2 regions of the Arthrobacter jinronghuae genome follow, and region 1 is predicted to be linked to the other one. Evidence: riboswitches for the same ligand, from Rfam matches in the RefSeq annotation. Region 1 holds a riboswitch; the other holds the start of a gene.

What was found. Region 1 has a riboswitch for S-adenosylmethionine ahead of N2K98_RS00355 (cobalamin-independent methionine synthase II family protein). Riboswitches for the same ligand answer to the same signal wherever they lie in the genome.
Region 2: linked by a shared signal. The riboswitch ahead of N2K98_RS14180 (hypothetical protein) and the one ahead of N2K98_RS00355 (cobalamin-independent methionine synthase II family protein) in region 1 are both predicted to bind S-adenosylmethionine.

What each region holds. Positions count from the first base shown of each region.
Region 1 is NZ_CP104263.1:68,984-79,820, reverse strand. Features, by position in the region: gene pheA (prephenate dehydratase) at 1-601, opposite strand, end outside; gene N2K98_RS00375 (rhodanese-like domain-containing protein) at 598-924, opposite strand; gene N2K98_RS00370 (amidase) at 1,076-2,476, shown strand; gene N2K98_RS00365 (MsnO8 family LLM class oxidoreductase) at 2,478-3,470, opposite strand; gene N2K98_RS00360 (peptide MFS transporter) at 3,674-5,143, shown strand; SAM riboswitch class IV at 5,266-5,389, shown strand; gene N2K98_RS00355 (cobalamin-independent methionine synthase II family protein) at 5,409-6,614, shown strand; gene N2K98_RS00350 (hypothetical protein) at 6,686-6,889, shown strand; gene pgm (phosphoglucomutase (alpha-D-glucose-1,6-bisphosphate-dependent)) at 6,946-8,577, shown strand; gene N2K98_RS00340 (aldehyde dehydrogenase family protein) at 8,656-10,092, opposite strand; gene N2K98_RS00335 (SDR family NAD(P)-dependent oxidoreductase) at 10,089-10,837, opposite strand, start outside.
Region 2 is NZ_CP104263.1:3,017,979-3,028,815, forward strand. Features, by position in the region: gene N2K98_RS14155 (ATP-dependent DNA ligase) at 1-541, opposite strand, end outside; gene N2K98_RS14160 (RBBP9/YdeN family alpha/beta hydrolase) at 552-1,103, opposite strand; gene N2K98_RS14165 (LLM class flavin-dependent oxidoreductase) at 1,176-2,195, shown strand; gene N2K98_RS14170 (universal stress protein) at 2,605-3,117, opposite strand; gene N2K98_RS14175 (hypothetical protein) at 3,227-3,499, opposite strand; SAM riboswitch class IV at 3,603-3,735, shown strand; gene N2K98_RS14180 (hypothetical protein) at 3,751-4,155, shown strand; gene N2K98_RS14185 (CPBP family intramembrane glutamic endopeptidase) at 4,230-4,994, opposite strand; gene N2K98_RS14190 (NAD(P)H-hydrate dehydratase) at 5,037-5,918, opposite strand; gene N2K98_RS14195 (histidine phosphatase family protein) at 5,899-6,639, opposite strand; gene N2K98_RS14200 (MFS transporter) at 6,678-7,910, opposite strand; gene narI (respiratory nitrate reductase subunit gamma) at 7,945-8,760, opposite strand; gene narJ (nitrate reductase molybdenum cofactor assembly chaperone) at 8,757-9,455, opposite strand; gene narH (nitrate reductase subunit beta) at 9,452-10,837, opposite strand, start outside.

The DNA.
Region 1 (10,837 bases):
TGATCATCACGAACCTGGTCACGGCATCGCGCACATCGCCGATGTCCTCGCGCAGAACTTCCAGCCCGAGCCGCTGCGCCACCAGCGGTGCGCAGATCGCGGCGTCGAAGGACGGATCCGGCTCGCTGAGTTCCACTGCTGCCGCCGCAGTTGAGGAGGCAGGCAAATATTCCGCCTCGGGAATATTTCCTGCGGCCCATTCCCGGCACTGTGCCCAGGCATGGGTATGGGTGGAAACTGTACGGATATCCGCCAGGGCCACCCCCGGACGCGCCGCCAGGACAAACGTGATGGGGACCAGGATTTCCCTCATGATCCGCAGCGAGGCACCGGCGGAAAGCGCATCGAGGGTGGCGCTGACGCCGCCCTCCACCGAGTTTTCAATCGGCACCACGGCAGCCGTGGCCTGCCCGGAGCGCACCATTTCCAGTGCGGAGTTCACGCTGGGCGCCGGAATGCGGACGGCGTCCTGTGCACCCGGGATGGTCAGCAGAGCAGCCTCCGTGAAGGTGCCCTCCGGACCCAGGTAGGCGTAAACTACGGTTTCCCCCAGCGGGCCGCGGTGGTGCGGAGCGGCCTGGGTGTCGGCGGCATGCGTCATTTAACGGTCGGTTCCTGCCCGTTGTCGGAAACCATGGGCTTCCCCGCCTCAAGCCAGGCACCCATCCCGCCGTTAACGTTGACGGCCGAGTAGCCGTTGGCTTCCAGCCACTGCGTGGCCCGGGCGCTTCGGCCGCCGGTGCGGCAGATGACGGCAAGGTCCTGGTCCGGGTCCAGATCATCAAGGGCCTCGGGCAGCCGGTCAAGCGGAATGTGGAGGGCGCCGTCAACATGGCCGGCCTCCCATTCGTAGTCTTCCCGCACGTCGAGGATCTTCGCGCCCTCGGGAATGGTGTCTACGGTTACACTCTGCATCTCACTCATTGCTGCCCTCACTGTCCTACGGGTTGAAAGCTCCGCACCACGCTTCCGGGCGCGCCCGGGCCCGCCGTACGGTGCCGTTTTGTCCAGCCTATAGTGGGACGCGGTCCGAGAGAATAAACGCCCGGACGCCGCCCGCACCGAAAGGCACGCGATGCCCGCTCTCCACGAGATGACCGCCGTCGAACTCCGGGACGCCCTGGCCTCCGGCGGGCTCGGCGCGGAGGAAGCCACCGACCACTATCTGCGGCGCATCGAGGAGCTCAACCCGACTTTGGGGGCCTTCCTCACGCCGACGCCGGAACTCGCCGTCGCCGAGGCGAGGGCTGCGGACGCACACCGCGCCCGGGGCGGAGAGCTGGGACAGCTGCACGGAATGCCGTTGGCGCACAAGGACCTCACCGACGTGGCGGGCGTGCGCACCACCATGGGCAGCGCGGCCCTGGACCCGTGGACAGCCAGGGAGGATGCGCCCCTGCCTGCCGTCCTGCGCCGGGCCGGTGCGATCAGCCTCGGCAAGACGCAGGTACCCGAATTCGGACTCAGCAGTTACAGCGAAAACCGGGTCGGCCCGCCGGCGCGGAACCCGCGCGATCCGCGGCTCAGCCCCGGGGGATCCTCCGGCGGCAGCGCAGCAGCAGTCGCCGCCGGGCTGATCCCCTTTGCTCCGGGTACCGACGGCGGCGGCTCGGTACGCATCCCTGCGGCGGCTACCGGCCTGGTTGGCCTGAAGCCCAACCGCGGAAGGATCCCGGCCGGCTCGGGACAGCAGGACCTGGGCCAGTTCGTGGTGGCCGGCCCGCTGGCCCGGAACGCAGCGGATGCGGCACTGCTGCTGGACGCGATGGTCGCCGAACCCCATTACCGTGCCACCAGTGCTGCTCCCGTCACCGGAACGTTCCTTGCGGCTGCGCTGCGGGCCGAGGGCAGGTTCCGGATCGGCGTCAGCACCCGTTCACCCTTCGAATCCAGGTTGGAGATCCGGCTTGATCCCGAGGCACTGCAGGCGCTCGAAACCGGTATCGCGGCCCTGACCGGCGCCGGCCACGATCTGCTGGACGCGGACGTGGTTTATGACGAACGGTATCCGGACGCCTTCCAGGTGGTGTGGACGGCCGGTCTGGCCACCGCCCCCTTGGCACCGGGCGGGGAAGAACGGCTGACCGATCTTGCCGCCGTCATGCGTCAGCGCGCTCTACGGCGCAGTGCCGCGGACCTGGTGGGCGCCGTCGACGTCCTCCGTTCCTTTGAGGCCGAGACCATCCGGCAGTACAGCGGCTACGACATGATCCTGACGCCCACCCTGGCTATGACGCCGCGCCCCCTCGGCTGGTACACCAGCGACGACGCCGGCGCTGGTGACCGGGCGGACGAGGATTATGCCCGGCAGTGCCGGTACTCGCCGTTCACGTCCATGGTCAATGTCTGCGGGCTTCCCGCGATTACCCTTCCGGTGCTGGATACCGCGGCCGGCCTGCCGATGGGTGTCCAGCTGATCGGGCGGCCCGGCGCCGAGGCGGATCTGCTGTCCGTGGCAGCCCAGCTGGGGTACTGACCTAGAAGAGGCCGGCCAGCAGCCGGTCGGATTCCCGCTGCCCCTCGGCATCGAAGGCACCGCCGGTCACGAGCAGCTCGTCCGCACCGGAGGAAGCCACCAGGTCCTCGAGCCTGCCGTGCACTTGTTCCACCGTGCCGTAGACGGAGGTCTCGAGGGTAGTGCGGACCAGGTCCTGCCGCCGTCCGGACAGTTCGGCGGCGCTTTCCGCTGCTGACAGGGCGGGAAACACCCCCTTGGTCCGGGAATCGGCCAGGGCATGCGCCTCGGGCAGCAGCAGTTCCCTTGCCCCTTCCTCGGTGCCGGCCGCAGCGACGTTGACCGCCGCAAGCACGTAGGGCCGGGGAAAACGGTCCGAGGGGCGGAAGGCCGAGCGGTAGCGTTCGAGTGCACCTGTCTGCCCGGCGCTGTTCTGCCGGAACAGCGCCGGGCCGCCGAGGACAACGCCCAGACCCGCCCGGGCTGCTATTTCCACTCCTGCTCCGGTGGCAAGCACAAACACCGGCGTTCGGCCGTTGTCCTGCGGGCGGGCGGTGATCGGCGCAGTGCCGTCGAGATAGGTGAGCAGTTCCGCCAGCTGCGCTTCAAATTCCCCTGCCTCGGCCGGCCCCGCCCGCAGTGCCGTCCGCACCGCCGGAGTGAACCCGAGGGAACGGCCCAGGCCAAGATCGATCCGGCCGGGATACAGGGCCTGCAGCGTCGCTGCCTGCTCGGCTACGACCAGCGGCTGGTGGTTCGGGAGCATCACACCGCCGGAGCCGATCCGGATGCTGCGGGTGCGTGCCGCCAGCGCGGCCATCAGGACGGCGGGCGCCGAGCCGGCGATCCCGGCCACGGCGTGGTGCTCGGCAACCCAAAAGCGCCGGTACCCCAGCCGGTCTGCGGATTCGGCACGTTCAAGCACGGCACTAAGCGCATCCGACTCGGGAAATCCTTCGCGGGAGTTTGCGCGGTCAAGGATTGAGACGGGAACACTGAGGCTTGGCATACCCATGCCAACCCCCTGCCTGCTTAGGGAATTCCGGACCGGTCGCGCAAATCGTTCCGTCATGCAGGCCCACAAGCATGTAATGCGGGCAAAAGCATCCGTTTTGCCTGTGATCTTAGGCACTCAGGGATGGCAACCTTCCTTGTCTCCGGCGGATTCTTTCGGATTTGGCTGCTTGACCACCTGCCGAGGGTGGGAATATTAAACTCGTGAGCCATACCCCCAGTACCTCAGGCGTAAAAGAAGCGCGTAAAACCTTCTTCGGCCATCCCCGGATGTTGGCCAACCTCTTCAGCGTTGAGCTGTGGGAGCGATTCTCCTTCTACGGCATGCAGGGCATCCTGCTGTACTACATGTACTACAGCACCACCGACGGCGGCCTCGGCATCGACGAAGCCATTGCCGTCTCCCTGGTCGGCGCCTATGGCGGTGGCGTGTACCTCTCCACCATCCTCGGTGCATGGCTGGCGGACCGCGTCTTCGGCGCCGAACGAGTGCTGTTCTACGCTGCCGCACTGGTCATGCTCGGCCACATTTCCCTGGCTGTCCTGCCGGGCGCCGTCGGACTGGCCGCCGGCCTGATCCTGATCGCCCTGGGCTCCGGCGGTGTGAAGGCCAACGCGACATCGCTCGTCGGCACCCTGTACGACGAAAAGGACCAGCGGCGCGACGCCGGCTTCTCCATCTTCTACATGGGCATCAACATCGGCGCCCTGATCGGCCCGATCCTGACCGGCCTCGCCTGGACCGAATACGGGTTCCACTACGGCTTCGGCCTGGCCGCCATCGGCATGGCCATCGGCCTGGTGCAGTACGGGGTGACCCGGAAGAACCTGCCCGAATCCGCGCACGAGGTAGCCAACCCGCTGCCGAAGCAGCAGTACATGAAGATCAGCCTCATCGCGGCTGCCGCCTTGGTTGTCATCGTGCTGGCCGTTGTCTTCGAGCTGCTGACCGCCAAGAACCTTGCGGTGGTTATGGCGATCCTCGCCATCGTGGCCTCCGTCGCGTACTTCGTGATCATCCTCAGCAGCAAGAAGGTGAACCAGGTGGAACGCCGCCGGGTGTACTCCTTCATGCCGCTCTTTATTGCCAGTGCTGCTTTCTGGGCCTTGTTCCAGCAGCAGTTCACGGTGGTGGCAATGTACGCGGACAGCTCGCTGAACCGCACCATCTTCGGCTGGGAAATGCCGCCGAGCTGGGTGCAGTCCATCAACCCGGTCTTCATCATCATCTTCGCAGCCGTCTTCGCCGGCGTCTGGACCAAGATGGGCGACCGCCAGCCGTCCTCCCCGCTGAAGTTCGCCATGGGCCTGGCCGTCATGGGCCTCGCCTTCCTGGCCTTCATTCCGTTCTCGGGCGGCGCACCGAACAGCACCCCGCTGCTGGCCATGGCCGGGATCCTGCTGCTGTTCACGTTCGCTGAACTGTTCCTGTCCCCGATCGGCCTGTCCGTGGCAACCAAGCTGGCCCCGGAAGTCTTCCGGACCCAGATGGTGGCGCTGTTCTTCCTGTCCGTCTCCCTGGGCACCACCCTGGCGGGCTGGCTGGCCCAGTTCTACGACCCGGCAACCGAAGTCAGCTACTTCACCTTCAGCGGCGTTACCGCGATCATCCTGGGCATTGCCCTGGCTGCGGCCACACCGTCGATCAAGAAGCTCATGGGCGGCGTGCGCTAGCAGGCGGGCACCAAGCGCTTCAACCAGGACGGCGGCACCGGAACTCTCCGGTGCCGCCGTCCTTTTTATGTTGCGTCATTTGCTTGGCGGCGCCCCGCCGGCATGGCTAGGATGGGTGCCAGCTTCAGGAGACACGGCCGCCAAGCTCCGACTTGGCCGTGCACCAACCCCATGCTTCGCGGGTGGTTCGGATGACGAAGCGGCCTGCACCGCCTCTTGGGCATCCGGTGCGGGCAAGAGCACCGATTCCTAAAGGATCACTGCCATGCGCAAAAGCACTGACCGCATTTTGACCACCCACGCCGGTTCCCTCCCCCGGACCCCTGAACTGATCGCCGCGAACGCGGCCCGTGAAACCGACCCCGCGGATACCGGGGGCTACGCGGAACTGCTGCAGGCTGCCGTCGCTGACCTGGTGCGGCGCCAGCGCCAGGCAGGCATCGATATCCCGAACGACGGCGAATACGGGCATGCGATGTCCGCGAACGTCGACTACGGGGCCTGGTGGTCCTATTCGTTCGCGCGGCTTGGCGGCCTGAGTGTTGCCGAGACCGGGATCTGGGACATGGAACCGCACCGCTCGGAGCCGGGCAATGTTGTCCTCACCAGTTTCGGTGACCGCCGGGACCGTCAGCGCTTCTCCGATGCCTACACCGACCCGACCTCCGGTATCACCACCGGGGCGCAGAAGGTCTTCCCCAAGGTCACGGGTCCGGTGGAGTACACCGGGTACGACGCCGTGGCCAGCGACATTGCCAACCTCAAGTCCGGGTTGGCCGCGGCAGGTTTGTCCGAAGGTTTCCTCGCCTCGCTCTCCCCCGGTTCCTGTTCGCGGATTGCCAACGAGTACTACGCCACGGAGGAGGAGTTCATCTACGCCTGCGCGGATGCCATGCGGGAGGAATATCTTGCCATCGTGGACGCCGGGCTGATCGTCCAGATCGATGATCCGTCCATTGCGGAGAACTGGGACCAGATCAACCCCGAACCTTCGGTGGCCGACTACCTCAAGTTCACGCAGATCCGCGTCGAGGCCCTGAACTACGCCCTGCGCGGGCTGCCTGAGGAACAGATCCGCTTCCACCTGTGCTGGGGTTCCTGGCACGGGCCGCACACTACGGACATCGAGTTCCGCCACCTGGTGGACACCCTGCTGCAGATTAACGCCGGGGGCTACAGCTTCGAGGCAGGCAACGTGCGGCATGAGCACGAGTGGCGGGTCTGGGAAGATACCAAGCTGCCGGACGGGAAGGTTCTCATTCCCGGCGTGGTCTCCCACGCCACCAACGTGGTGGAACATCCGGAACTGGTGGCGGACCGGATCGAGCGCTTTGCCCGACTGGTGGGGCGGGAAAACGTTATTGCGTCCACCGACTGCGGGCTGGGCGGCCGGGTGCACCCGCAGATCGCGGCGGCGAAGCTGGAGACCCTGGGAGAAGGCGCCCGGCTGGCCAGCAGCCGGCTCTGGTAGGCCAGGGAACAGGTGGATAGAGTGGCATCGTAAGGGTACTTACGGTGTAACTAAACGCAGAGGAGGCCATCGTGGCTGACAAGAATGCGAAGGATCCCAAGACGGAATCCACGAACCCGATCGAGAACGCCGTGGAGAACCTGATGTCGACCTCGAAGGAAGTCCCTGACGGAAGCGGCAGCCAGGACCACTCCGACCCGCGGACCGAGGTGCACTCAAGCCTCGCGCAGGGCCTGAACTCTGACAACGGGAACTTCAAGGAAAAGAAGGGCTGACCGGCGGGCAGGCGTGCGTCTGCCGCCGGCGCCGTTTCTTTGGCATGCTTAGGGGTATGTCTAATCGTGCCGGCCAGCGTGCCGAACCTTCCGACCTTGTAGATCTCACTGCCCTTCTGGACGCCTATTACGACGTCGTACCGGATCCTTCCAATGTCGCCCAGCGAGTAGTGTTCGGCACCTCCGGGCACCGGGGATCCTCCCTCAACGGGGCGTTCAATGAGCAGCACATCGCCGCGATCACCCAGGCCATCGTTGAATACCGCACGTCTGCGGGAATCACCGGACCGCTGTTCATGGGCAAGGACACGCATGCGCTGTCCGAACCGGCACAGAACACCGCGCTGGAGGTCCTGGCCGCCAACGGCGTGAATGTGCTCATTGATGCACGCAACGGGTTCACCCCCACCCCGGCCGTGAGCCATGCCATTCTGGTGCACAATTCCACGCGCACGGAACAGGCTGACGGCATTGTGGTCACCCCTTCGCACAATCCCCCGGCAGACGGCGGCTTCAAGTACAACCCGCCCACGGGCGGACCCGCCGGATCGGACATCACCAACTGGATTGCCGACCGCGCCAACCAGCTGTTGGAGAACGGCCTGGACGGGGTCCGGCGCATTCCGCTGGGCGAGGCACGCCTGGCCGATTCGGTGGGCACCTATGACTTCCTGGCACACTACGTGGAAGACCTGCCCGCGGTGCTGGACCTGGATGCCATCCGCAGCGCCGGGCTCCACATCGGCGCCGACCCCCTCGGCGGCGCCTCCGTGGACTACTGGGGCGCGATCGCGGAACGGCACTCACTGAACCTGACCGTGGTCAATCCCAACGTGGACCCGCAGTGGGCCTTCATGACGCTGGACTGGGACGAGAAGATCCGCATGGACTGCTCCTCGCCGTACGCCATGGCATCGCTGATTTCCCGGGCCGGGGACTACGACATTGCCACCGGCAACGACGCCGACGCCGACCGGCACGGCATTGTCACGCCGGATGCGGGACTGATGAACCCGAACCACTACCTGGCGACCGCCATTGACTACCTGTACCGCAACCGCTCCGGCTGGAGCGCTGACGCAATGGTGGGCAAGACCCTTGTCTCCTCCTCCATGATCGACCGCGTCACGGCGGATCTGGGGCGGGTCCTCATGGAGGTACCGGTGGGCTTCAAGTGGTTCGTGCCGGGTCTGCTCTCGGGCGAAACCGCGTTCGGCGGCGAGGAATCAGCCGGCGCATCCTTCCTCCGGCTCGACGGCCGCCCCTGGAGCACTGACAAGGACGGCATCCTGCTGGCGCTGCTGGCCTCTGAAATGACGGCCGTCACCGGCAAGACCCCGTCCCAGCGGTACCGCGAACTGACCAATCAGTTCGGCGATCCGGAATATGCACGCGTGGACGCACCCGCCACCCGCGAGCAGAAGGCTGCGCTGGCCAAGCTCTCGCCGTCGGACGTTACTGCCACCACCCTGGCAGGCGAGGAGATCACTGCGCGCCTGACCGAGGAACCGGGCAACGGAGCGCCCATCGGCGGCCTGAAGGTGACGACGGAAAACGCGTGGTTCGCCGCGCGCCCCTCGGGCACTGAAGACGTTTACAAGATCTACGCTGAGTCCTTCAAGGGCGAGGAACACCTGCACCAGGTCCAGGCCGAGGCCAAAGCCATCGTGGACGGCGTGATTTCCTAGCTTCCGCCGTAAACAGTTCGCCGTAAACAGAAGGGGGTGCACCGGCAGGTGCACCCCCTTCTGTTTATCCTGCAGCGCTTACAGCAGCCGGCGCAGGAGCCGCTTCTTCAGCCCAGTGTAGGGCGGGTACGCGAACCGGAGGGTGTCCAGCAGCGTGCCCTTGGTGAAGACCGGCCGCAGCTGGCTGAACGTGTCGAAGCTGAATTTGCCGTGGTACGCCCCGGTGCCGCTGGCACCTGCACCGCCGAACGGCAGGCCGGGTACGGCCAGCTGGACGGTGCTGGCGTTGTGGTTGATGCTGCCGGCCCGGACGCCCTCTTCGAAGGTCTTCCGGTCCGCCGCGGAGTTGCTGTAGAGATAGGCGGCCAGCGGAACCGGACGGGAATTGATGAATTTCATTGCCTCCGCCAGGTCCCGGACCTCGATGATCGGCAGGATGGGGCCGAAGATTTCCTCCTGCATCACCGGTGAATCCGGGGCTACGTCGGTGAGGATGGTCGGTTCCAGGTACAGGCTGCCGCGGTCGCTGCGCCCGCCGGCCAGGACCGTGCCGCTGTCCAGCAGCCCCACCAGCCGTTCCCAGTGCTGTTCATTGACAATCCGGCCCAGATCCTTGCTTCGGGACGGATCCTTGCCGAACTGCTCCGCGACCGCCTTCACAAGCTGCTTCTTCAGCGCCGGCGCTGCCGCTTCCGTCACCAAGACGTAGTCCGGGGCCACGCAGGTCTGGCCGGCGTTGAGCAGTTTCCCGAAGACCAGCCGGCGCGCGACGGCGGCCCAGTTGCCGTCCAGCACCACGGCCGGGGATTTCCCGCCCAGCTCGAGGGTGACCGGGGTCAGGTGTTCAGCGGCCGCCTGCAGGACAATCCGCCCCACCCGCTCCCCGCCGGTGAAGAAGATCGAATCGAAACGCTCCTTCAGCAGTGCGGTGCTGGCCTCCTGCCCGCCCTCGACCACGGCTACAGCTTCCGGGTCCACGTAGCGCGGGAGCAGGTCCGCCAGCACGGCCGACGTCGCCGGGGCCAGTTCGCTGGGTTTGAGGACCGCCGCGTTGCCTGCGGCGAGGGCACCGACCAGCGGCGCCAGGACCAGCTGCACGGGATAGTTCCAGGGACCGATGATCAGTACCACGCCCAGCGGCCGGGGTTCGGTCCGGGCCGACGCCGGCTGCAGGCCCAGCGGAACGGGAACCCGCCGGCTGCGGGCCCACTTCTCCAGATGCTTCAGAGCGTGTTCCGCCTCCGCCCGCACCAGTGAAAGCTCGGTGACGTAGCTTTCGAGCGGATTTTTACCCAGGTCAGCGGCCAGCGCGTCCGCTAGTTCTTGTTCCCGCTCGTGAAACAGCCGGACCAGCCCCTCGAGCTGCTGCCGGCGCCAGGCGAGCGGGCGGGTGCGGCCGGAGTCGTAGGTTTCCCGCACCCTGGCCAGCACGGCGGGAACTGCTGCGGGGGACCCGGCGACGTCGGTGGAGGAATCGCTGGAGGATTCGGAGAATGCGGAGACCATCTCGCTCATGCCTGGGTGCTTTCCTTGCGGGAGGTTTCGTCTGCAGAAGCCGGTTTCCGGCCGGTGAAGTGGTCCATGGACTGGTAGACCTTGAAAACGCGCCCGGCCACCACGTCCCACGCCGGTTGGGGCAGCACATTGCGCAGGGCACTGCCCAGGGCCACGGTCCACGGCAGCTGGATCCGCGCCTTCCCGGCGAGGAGCGCCTCCCAGGCCTTGTCGACCACGTATTCCGGTTCCATCAACGGAGTCATCAGCGGTCCCCTGGCCCCCTCGAACATTCCGGTCTTGATGTAGCTGGGGATCAGGGTGGTTACGGCAACGTGCCCGTTGCCCGATTCGGTGAGTTCCAGCCGCATGGAGTCGCTCCAGCCGATGACGGCCCACTTCGACGCCGTGTACACACTCATTTTCGGCACGGACAGCGTTCCCGAGGCCGAAGCCACGTTGAGGATGCGCGCTGGGGTGCGCCGCTCGATCATGCCGGGCAGGAACGCCCGGGTGACCTGCATGGGCGCCAGCGTGTTGACCTGCATCACCGCGTCGATGTCAGCCTCCGGCGCGTGCTCCCAGAAGTACTTGCCGCGCACAATCCCGGCGTTGTTGATCAGGATGTCCGGCACACCTACCTCGCGGATGACCTGATCGGCAGTGGCCGTGATGTCCGGCAGGGAGGCAACATCGACCGCGTAGGGGTGGATGGCCGACGCGCCCAGTTCCCGCAGCTGCGCGGCGGTGTCCTCCAGGGCCTCGG
Region 2 (10,837 bases), 690 kb from region 1:
CCACACCGTCCAGGCCTGCCCCTTCAAAGCGTCCGAACCAGTCCTGTGCCAGGTCGGCGTCGTCGGTGGCGGCGGTGACGGACACCGGTGCCTGCGCCGTTTTCAGCGCCTGGACCAGGGCCTCCCGGCGTTCGGAGAACGGCCGGTCCCGGTAGTCGACGTCGCCCAGGGCCAGCAGGTCGAACGCCACGAACCGCGCCGGGGTTTCTTCCGCGAGCAGTTTCACCCTGCTGGCGGCGGGATGGATCCGCTGCTGCAGCAGTTCGAAGTCCAACCGTTTGCCGTCCGGGGCCACCATAACTATCTCGCCGTCCAGTACGCACCGCTCCGGCAGGTTCTGCCGAAGGGCTTCGACGAGTTCGGGGAAGTACCGCGTCATCGGCTTTTCGTTGCGGGAGCCGATCTCGACGTCGTCGCCGTCCCGGAAGATGATGGACCGGAATCCGTCCCATTTGGGTTCGTACAGGTAGTCCCCGCGGGGCAGGGCGCTGACGGATTTGGCCAGCATCGGGGCAATCGGGGGCATCACTGGAAGGTCCATGTGCCCATTCTTATCCGAGTGCGGCCGGTTCCCCCAGCCCTGCGGTGAAGGCCGTGAGCAGGTCGCGGCCCTGCTGCCAGTAGCCCACTCCGCTCTTTTCGTTGATGTGGGCGAGTTCACCGGCATCAATAACGGGCACTTTCCAGGCGGCAGCGATGCTTTGGGCGGCAGGGAGCGCGCAGTACGGATCGCTCTGGCTGGCGATCAACAGGCCGGGCACGGGCAGCTCCTGCAGCCGCGGATTCCGGAACGTTCCGACCACTTCCGGAAAGGACGCGGCAACCGGATCCGGCGGGCTGACCAGGAACACTCCGCGGGCGCCGTCGGGGTTGCGATGCAGCCATTCCACCGCAGCCAGGCAGCCCAAACTGTGGGCCACAAGGACTGTCTGCCCGTTCCGGGCTCCGGCGGCCCGGTCCAGCGCGGCCATCCAATCCTCCAGTTCGGGTTCATCCCACGATGAAGGCGCGATGCGGGTGACGTTCGGCAGGTCCGCCTCCCAGCGGCTCTGCCACTGCTCCGGTGGCGAGCCCTGATAGCCCGGGACAATGGTGATATGCACTGTGCCTGCATCCTTTCGCTGGTGCCGCATGTGAGCGGGAATACTGCCGACGTTTCCGGCGCTGGAGTTCGTATGAAGAAAATAGGGTTCTTGTCCTTCGGACATTACCGGAATGCCGTGGGATCAATGACTCCCAGCGCGCAGGACGCAATACTGCAGCAGATTGAACTGACGGTCGCCGCCGAGGAAATCGGCGTCGACGGCGCGTACATGCGGGTGCACCACTTCGCCCCGCAGTTCTCCGCCCCCTTCCCCATGCTCGCCGCCATGGCGGCTCGGACCAGCCGGATCGAGCTGGGCACGGGAGTGATCGACATGCGCTATATGAATCCGCTGGCGATGGCAGAAGATGCCGCAGTGGCGGACCTGATCAGCGGCGGCAGGCTGCAGCTCGGCATCAGCCGGGGATCCCCCGAGCCTGCCCTGCGCGGTTACGAGTCCTTCGGCTACGTTCCCGGCCCGGATTCCTCCGACGCCGAGATGGCCCGGCAGCACACCGAAGTGTTCCGAGCCGCCATTGCCGGCGCCGGAGTGGCACAGGCTGATCCGGCGATGACCGGCAGCACCGGCGCCATGGCCATTGACCCGCTGTCCCCCGGATTGCCGGAGCGGATCTGGTGGGGGTCCGGGACCCGGGCCACCGCCAAGTGGACCGGCGAGCAGGGCATGAACCTGATGAGCTCCACGCTCCTGACCGAGGACACGGGGGTTCCGTTCGACCAGCTCCAGGCCGAGCAGATCGCGGTGTACCGGAAGGCGTGGGCCGACGCCGGACATCAGGGCACCCCGCGGGTGTCCGTCAGCCGCAGCATCATTCCGCTGGTGACCGGGCAGGACCGGCACTACTTCGGGCTGCGGGCACAGGCCGAAGGACGGGACCAGGTGGGCCACCTCGACGGCGGCTTAGCTCGGTTCGGCAAGAGCTACATCGGTGAACCCGACGTTATTGCTGCGGAATTGGCCGCGGACGCCGCGGTGCAGGAAGCCGACACCGTCCTCGTGACCGTGCCGAACCAGCTGGGCGTGGAGTACAACGCGCATCTGCTGGAGAGCATCGTGAAGCTTGTGGCGCCGGGGGCCGGCTGGCGGTAAGTCTCGTCCCTGGGCCGGGTCCGCTGGGTCCGCGGTTCGCGGGGTCCGTCGGGTCCGCCCGGTCCGCCGGGTCCGCCCCCTGCGGGGCTGGAACGGCGGCAACGAAATTCCCCGCTCGCAGAGCTCGCGGGGAATATTAAAGCCGCCTTCCTCCAGCCCCTCCGGTGGCGGGTTTGGCTCCCAGCGCACCTTCGTCCAGCCCCACAGTGGCGGGGAGCGTCTCAGCCAGGTCACACCGTCTCCCGCCAGCCCTTCCGGCGGCGGGGATGACCAAGGCACAGGAGGGGGGAACGGCAGGTCCGGGGCCTGCTGGCTCCGCTAGGCTTCAGCGCTACCCACCCATTCTCGGGCGTCCAGTTCTGCCATCCTCCGGTACAGAGTGGCCCGTGACATTGCTCATTCGGCCAGCCTATTCCTCCCTTTTCCACGGTAGGTCGGCATCGTCGATGACCGGGTGTAGCGGGACCATCACAACCGGACGGCGTTGGTGGTGGGCGAGATGCACCGCAACGGAGCCGTTGAGAAACTTTTCAACTTCACCCCGGACACCGGATTCGCGCGTGCCGACGACAATCATGACCGCGTCCAGCTCGTCGGCCAGCCGGGCAAGCTCCTGCCCCGGACCACCCGCCAGCGCACGGACAGACCATTTCACGGGCCGCGGGTCTAAGATTCCCGCGATCTCTGCACGCAGCCCGGGATCAAAAACCTCGGTCTTTTCAAAGGGCCGGTCCGGGTCGATGGGTACCGACACCACCGAGCCGTCGGGCCGTTCCTCGACCCTCTCAGTGGAGTCGTCTACATTGGCACAAACCAAATCCGCTCCGAAATGTTCGGCGAACGCTGCCGCTTCCTCAACCACCGCGGCAGCGGTATTCCCGATAACGACACCCACCAGAACCTGAGGCTTGGGGCTGGACATGATGTGGACTCCTTCGTGGGGGCCGTCGACGGATGCCAAAGGTCAGCCACTAGCGGGCTACCTCGGCGGCGTGGGCTTAGGCCTCATGTTCGGAAAGGACTAGCTGCCACTACCCTTCGAGCGGGTACACCGGATTCAGCGTTGAAAGCAGTTTGTACCTGGAAGTACCAGCCACACTATGCTCCCGGGGATTAATGGCTTCAGCAGGGACCAGACGCACCCACCCTTTGCCCGCCTCCGCCCGCGACGTGTCGGCATCAGCTATCGCGCGCAGCGCCTGGATCTTCTTTTCCGCTGCTTCCCAAATCTGCTCCTGGTCACCGACGGCGACGGCGACGATGAACCGTTCCCCTAACTTAAGAAGACGCTCCTCGCGAGCCATAGATTCGGCGTCTGCCTTACGCGCCCGCCGCCAAACGTCCACCAGGGCTCCGAAAACGGTCCCCTGTCGAAATGTCAGTGGCCTCCGCTAGAGTAGTTTTCAGCTTCACGAGATGTGGCCTCCGCCCGGTTCCCCGGGCACAAAAGCTCCGACTGGCCCCACACCAACCCCACTGTTCGGCGGGTGGTTCGGATGACGAAGCGGCCTGCTTCGTCCGTTGCAGGCAAGGACAACCTGTAAAGGAACCCACTGTGAGCATTTCCAGTGTCAGCAAATCCGGCCTCAGCAACTGCAGCGGCTTCGCCCCGGGCCACAACATCCATTGGATCCACCGACGCCGGCTCGAAGGCTGGGAGCAGTGGTCGGACGTCGAAGTCACGGCCGATCCGCAGCTGGACCTCATCTACCTGGTGTCCGAAGGCACCCAGCAGCTGATGTGGTTCCACAATGTTCGGGCCGTGGCCACCGCGCTTGAGGCCGCCGTCGACACCCCGCAGTGGTGCCAGCGCTATTCCACCCTCATGGTGCCGGGCGGATTCGATTCCGATGCCCGGAGCTCTTTTTTCTACTTGGCCCGGCCGGAGCGGGTGGTTCCATGCAACGGCTCCCTGGTGCGGGCACCGGAAACTGAGCGGATCGAAAAAGCCGGCTCCTAGCCGTTGGTTCTGCCCCGGGATCCGTGCGGATTCCGGGGCCGGGCAGGCCCTGTAGGCACCTCACGGCACGGTAGCTACTGCTGCAGCAGCTCCGGCGGCACGCTGTAGATGAGGATGACACCCAGCAGGTTTTTCGCGGCGTGCACACCGTAGGAAAGCATGAAGTTGTTTCCGGCCCAGACGTAGATGCCGACAAGAGTGACACCCATCGCCAGGTAAGGCATCAGGACCGGGAGGGACAGGGATTCCTTGCCCACAATGTGGATGGAGGCGAACAACAGGACCGACAGGATGCAGCAGCCCCAGAGATTCCAGTACCGGCTGAGTTTGCCGATCAGCAGGTGCCGGAAAATGTACTCCTCGACAAACGGTGCCAGCACCACCAGCAGCGGTACCACCAGCCAGGGCGACACGGACCCCACGAATCCCTCTACGGCTTCCTGGTTTACCGCCGTTTCGACCTGCCCGCTCAGCAGCGCCCCGATCATGGTGGCAATGAGCATGGCGATGACGCCGGCGGGAATCAGGGAAAGGGACAGCACCGGCCGGGTGGCTAGGATCTTCGTTTCCCGCACCACGTACGGCCGGGCCGCCAGGAAGGCCAGCAGACCGGCAACCCCGTAAAACGCCAGGTTCAGGACATAGGCGGCTGCAACCGGATCCGGAACCAGCATCACCAGGACAGGCATAACGAGTCCGGGCGCAAAGCTCAGGACCAGCAGGAACACTACGTAGAAGCCAGCTGCCACCGCGTCACGGCGAGTGAAACGGTAGGAAAGCCACGGGATTTGGGCCGCAGGGCGCCCCGACGGACCGGTCCGGTATTCGTTCGCTGTCATTACCTCAGGATATGGGCCGTTCTGCCGGGATACAGCCCCTCGCTAGCTCAACTCCGCGATCACCGGAGGCATGGCCTCGAGCAGTTCCCGTGCCAGGAAGCTGAGCGGGCCCCGCGAGGCGGAGAGCCGGTCCCCGCTCACCGCGTGCAGATACGTGCCCCAGCACGCTGCCTGTTCCGGCGTCGCACCGCGGGCAAGGAATCCGCCCACCGCACCGGCGAGGACATCCCCGGACCCGGAAGTACCCAGGCCCGAGTTCCCTGCCGGCACTTCCCAGCTCCTTCCGTCAGGCGCGGTAATGACGTTGTGCGCGCTGACCACCGCCGAGTATTTCCGTGCCACCTCCTTGGAGGCTTTCGGCAGGTCCAGGGAGTCTTCGTCTGCATCCTCGTCCTCGAGGAGGCGCAGGATTTCGGCACCATTCGGGGTCAGGACCAGCCGGCCGGCCAGGGTGTCGTAAAGTTCCGGCAGCCCGGGCAGCACGCCGAGGGCAAAGGCGTCCAGTACCACCTGGGTCTTTTCCCCGAGCAGCGGAACCACTGACCGCAAGAGCGCCGCAGCCTGCTCGGCGTCGTCCAGGCCGGGGCCGATGACCACTGCCGACGCCGTCGAAAGATCGGATTCGAGCAGCTTGCCGGCCGCACCGCCGTCAATTCCGCCGTCTTCCTCAGGCAGTCCCACCACTCCGGATTCGGGGATCGCCACGGCGACGGCGATCGCCGCCGATTCCGCCAAACCCATGGTCAGGCGGCCGGCGCCGACCCGCAGCCCGGCAAGCCCTGCCAGCATCACCGCTCCCGGAGTGCTCCGGGCGCCGCCGATCACCAGCACGGTGCCGCGGTCCTCCTTGCCGGAGGCCTCGGTGGAAAGCCGCCAGCCGCGCAGCAGCGCGGGGGTAACAAGCTCAGCGGGGGTGGATGTCATCAGTTTCTCCTGCATGTTCGGTGACCGGTGCTCCGCTGTCCTGCAGATGGAGCACGCTGTTGAAGGTGTGCAGCTTCCAGGGCCCGGTACCGGTTGGGCGCACCAGCCGGGTCACTGAGCCGTTCCGCACGCTGTTGGCGGCGGCGGTGTCCAGCAGTTCCTGCTCGCTCATCCGTTCCAGGACGTAGCGGATCAGCAGGATGACAGCGTCGTGGCAAACCACTGCCACACGCTTGCCGTCTTCCTCGTCGTCAAGGTCCCGGAACACCGAACGCAGCCGCAGGGCGACGTCGGCCCAGGACTCGCCGCCCGGCGGACGGTAGGCGAATTTCCCCAGCCAGGACCGGCGTTCGGCTTCCTCGGGATACCGCGCTGCGACGCCGGCGGAGGTCAGCAGGTCCAGGATCCCCAGTTCCCGGTCCCGCAGGCGCTCATCAACCCGCATGCCGCCCGTGAGGCCGGCCAGCCCCGCCAGTTCCGCCGTCTGCCGGGCCCGCAGGTAGGGCGAACACCAGACGGAGTCGGGCAGTTCCTTGGCGGGAAGCCCGGCAATCCAGCGGCCAAGCGCTGCAGCCTGCTGCTCGCCGTCGGGGCTGAGCGGGACGTCAGGGTCCCGCCAGGGAAGGTCAATACGTTCGGCGCCCTCGCGGCCCGCGCGGGTAGCGGCCACATTACCGGCGGATTCGCCGTGGCGGACCAGAATCAGTTCAGTTGCACCCATGCTCCGACTCTACCCGCCGGGCTCCTGAGGCAAAGGGCTCAGGTAGCGGAGCGGATATCCACCCTGCCGCCGTTGCGCACCGTGAACGTCAGGAGCAGGGCGACGGCGGCAAAGACCGCAAGCAGCATGAGGCCTACGAAATAGCTGCGGTTCGCCGGGTCATAGGTTGCCCCCATGACCAGGGGCGGGAAGTAACCGCCGAGCCCTCCGGCGGCGGCAATAATCCCGCCGACGGTACCTACGTCCTGCGCCGGAGCGGCACGGCCCACCCAGGCGAAGACTCCGCCGGTGCCCAGTCCCAGGAACAAGGCCATCAGGATGAACGCCGTACCGTAGACCTCCTCCTCCTCGGGCCGGAGGGCAACGATAACGGCCAGGACCGCCGTGCCGGCAAAGGATGCGAGCGTGACCAGCTTCGGCCCCACCTTGTCCGCGATGGTGCCGCCGATCGGGCGGGCGATGACGGCGGCCACGGCGAAGCCTGCGGTCCGGGTTCCTGCCGCAGTCGCGTCGTAATCGTAGACATTGCCCAGATACGTGGGCAGGTAATTGGAGAATGCCACAAACGCACCGAACACCACCCCGTACAGGAAGCACAGCTGCCAGGTGACGCGCAGGGTGAAGGCGTGGGTGATCTTCGGCAGCACCGGTTCCGTGGGTTTTGACCAGGCCGGGGATTCGCGCAGGATCAGCCAGCTCAGCACCGCCATGGCTGCGACGACGACGGCGATGGTGATGTGGGTGCCCATGTAGCCGACGGCGGCCACTAGCCGCGGGGTGAAGAACGCCGACACGGCCGTCCCCACCATGCCGGCCCCGAATACCCCAGTGGCGAAGCCTTTCCGGCTCCGTTCGTACCAGGCCGAGCAGAAGGGGATGCCGATGGCGAAGACGGTCCCGGCGATGCCCAGGAAGAACGCGATGACCACCAGGAACGGGAAGTTGCCCAACTGGCCGACGATTCCGGTGAGCAGCACCAGCGGCGCCGTCACCCCCAGGATCACGGTAAACATGACCCGGCCGCCGTAGCGGTCCGTCAGGGCGCCGACGGGGATCCGGGCCACCGAGCCGACCAGAATCGGCATGGCCACAAGGACCGAGGTTTGTCCGGCGCCCAGGTCCATGTCTGCGGCGTAGCGGCTGGAGAGCGGTCCGATGATCGTCCAGGCCCAGAACCCCACCGTGGAGGCAATGGTTGCCACGATCAGGTTCCGTAGCTGGCCGGACCGGAGGTCTGCGCCTGCGGCCGGAGGAGAAGATGCTGTGGACATGGGCTGCCTGCCTTCCGCCAGATGAACTCAGTTCCTAAGGACCGCCCGGACGGTCCCGGTCGGGTGTCCCCACGGGGTCCCAGCCGCCGCGCGGCGTCCTCGAACCCGTAACCGGCCGCGGACCCCGTGAGCGGTAGACGATGTAGGGCCGGAACAGGTAGTGCACGGGCGCGGTAAACGCATGGACCAGGCGGGTGAAGGGCCAGATGGCAAAGAGCACCAGCCCGAAGACCGTGTGGATCTTGAAGGACATGGAGGCAGCCGTCATTCCCGTGATGTCGGGCTGCAGGATGAAGACAGAACGGAACCACGGCGCCACGGTGTCCCGGTAGTTGACGATGTTCGTGTCGAAAACGGAAAAGACCGTGGTCGCCAGTCCGGTCAGGATCGCCGCCAGCAGGAAGATGTACATCGCCTTGTCATTGCGGGTGGTGGCCATGAAGACCGGGCCGGTGGTCCGGCGTCGGTAAATCAACAGCACTATCCCCACCAGCGTGGCTACGCCGGCCAGGATGCCCACGCTCAGGGCGAAGAAGTGGTAGGTGTCCTCGTTGAGTCCAATGGCGTCCATCCAGGTTTTCGGAATCACCAATCCGACGAAATGCCCCACAATCACCGCCAGGATTCCGAAGTGGAAGAGCGGGGAAGCAATGCGCAGCAGCCTGGACTCGTAGAGCTGGGATGACCGGGTGGTCCAGCCGAACTGGTCATACCGGTACCTCCAGATGGAGCCGAGCACCAGGATGGCCAGCACCAGATAGGGCAGCACTCCCCACAGCATGACGTCGTCCACGCCCACCTGCACGTTCTCCGGCGGCGGCACATCCAGCGGTGCAGCTACGGCAGTCATGGGTGGCTCCTTTCGCTCACGGGCAGCAGCCGCGAGCTGTACGGCTCCAGCCCCACGGTTTCGGTGGGCGGACCGTAGCCCGCCGTACGCATCACGGCGGCCTGGGTCTCGGGTGAGACTCCGGGAAGGGTGGAACAGACCAGGGTCAAGATGCCCTCGTAGGGCAGGCCGTCGTCCCGCAGGGCCAGCCGGAGCAGTTCCACTGACGGACGGTAGCGCTGCAGCAGTTCGTACCCGTCCTCCGGGGAAACCTTCGCGGCGAATTCCAGCACCAGGGGCAGGTAGTCCGGCAGCTCGGTGCCTTCCGGCAGCACTGCGTGGGAGCGGTAGATCTCCTTGAAGGCGGCGAGCGCCTCGCCCCGGCGGCGGGTATCGCCGTCGGTCCAGTAGGTCAGGTGCAGGCTGTGCCGCCTGGACAGGTCGAATTCCTGTACATAGGCGGCCTGCACATCCGGCAGCGGCCGGGACGACAGCCAGTCGAAGAGAGGTTCCAGCTCCCCTGCCGGCACCCCGGCTTCAGCCAGGGCCGCGCGGATTCCCGGGATCAGTTCCACCAGCTGCTCGTCAGGGTATTCGAGCAGCAGGGCAGCCGCCTGCCGGATCACCCGGCTGCGGCCGGGCCGGGCATCGGCGTAGGGCTCGGGCGCGAGGGTGCCCTTCCCGGGTTTGCCGAGCAGCTTCTCCAGCAGGCTCATTTATCAGCCCTGCCTTGATCCGATGCAGGCCCGTCGCCCTCGGCCTGGTCGTATCCGGCACCCAGGCCCTCGCCGGCACCCTCATCGGGTGCGCCGCGGTTGTTGTTGGCCGGGAACAGCCCCTGCGGTGAGCCCCGTCCGTCCCAGTTGAGCAGGTTCACCCGCCCGCCCAGGTTGCCGTTGCCCGTCGGGTCCTCGCCGCGCTGCCGGGCCTGCAGGGCTTCGAAGTTCTCCACCGCCACGGGCATCGGCCGCCCGGAGGCCTCACCGAACACCCCGGTCTGTCCCATCCCGGGACCGCCCTCGACATCCAGGGAGCAGCCGATCTCCTCGAGGTTGTGCGCGTCCTCCGCGTGCGCGGCGGGAATCACATACCGCTCCTCGTACTTCGCAACGGCCATCAGCCGGTACATCGCGACGATCTGCTCGCCGGTCATGCCGACGTCGGCCGCGATCCGCTCGTCAGGCTCATCACCCAGGGTGATGTTCCGCATGTAGGCGCGCATGGCGGCAAGCTTCCGCAGCACTGCGGTGACAAGGTCGGTGTCTCCGGCGGTAAAGAGTTCGGCGAGGTATTCCACCGGAATCCGCAGGGCCTCGATGGCGCCGAAGAGATTCTCCGCTGCCTCGCCGTCGTGCCCCTGCTCCTTCAGCACGTCCACGATCGGGGACAGCGGCGGCACGTACCAGACCATCGGCATTGTCCGGTATTCGGGGTGCAGCGGCAGCGCCACCCGCATTTCCTTGGCCAGGGCGTAGACCGGCGAGCGCCGGGCGGCGTCCAGCCAGTCCTCCGGGATGCCTTCGGCCCGTGCGCCGGCAATGACCTCCGGATCGTTGGGGTCCATCATCAGGTCCAGCTGCGCCTCGTAGAGGTCCTGCTCGTTGGGCACGGAGGCAGCCTCGGTGACGCGGTCGGCGTCGTACAGGAAAATCCCGATGTACCGCAGCCGGCCCACACACGTTTCGGCACAGACCGTGGGGATGCCTACCTCGATGCGCGGATAGCAGAACGTGCACTTCTCCGCCTTGCCGGAGCGGTGGTTGAAGTACATCTTCTTGTACGGGCAGCCGGTGATGCACTGCCGCCAGCCCCGGCAGCGGTCCTGGTCCACCAGCACAATGCCGTCCTCTTCGCGCTTATAGATGGCACCGCTTGGGCAGGAGGCCATGCAGGAGGGGTTCAGGCAGTGCTCGCAGATCCTGGGCAGATAGAACATGAAGGTGGAATCGAATTCCAGCTTCACCTTCTCCTCCGCGTCCCGGCGCATTTTCTCCAGCACCGGGTCCTGCCCGCCGGTCTGCTCGGACCCGCCCAGGTTGTCGTCCCAGTTGGCCGACCAGGTGATTTTCATGTCCTGGCCGGTGATGAGGGACTTGGG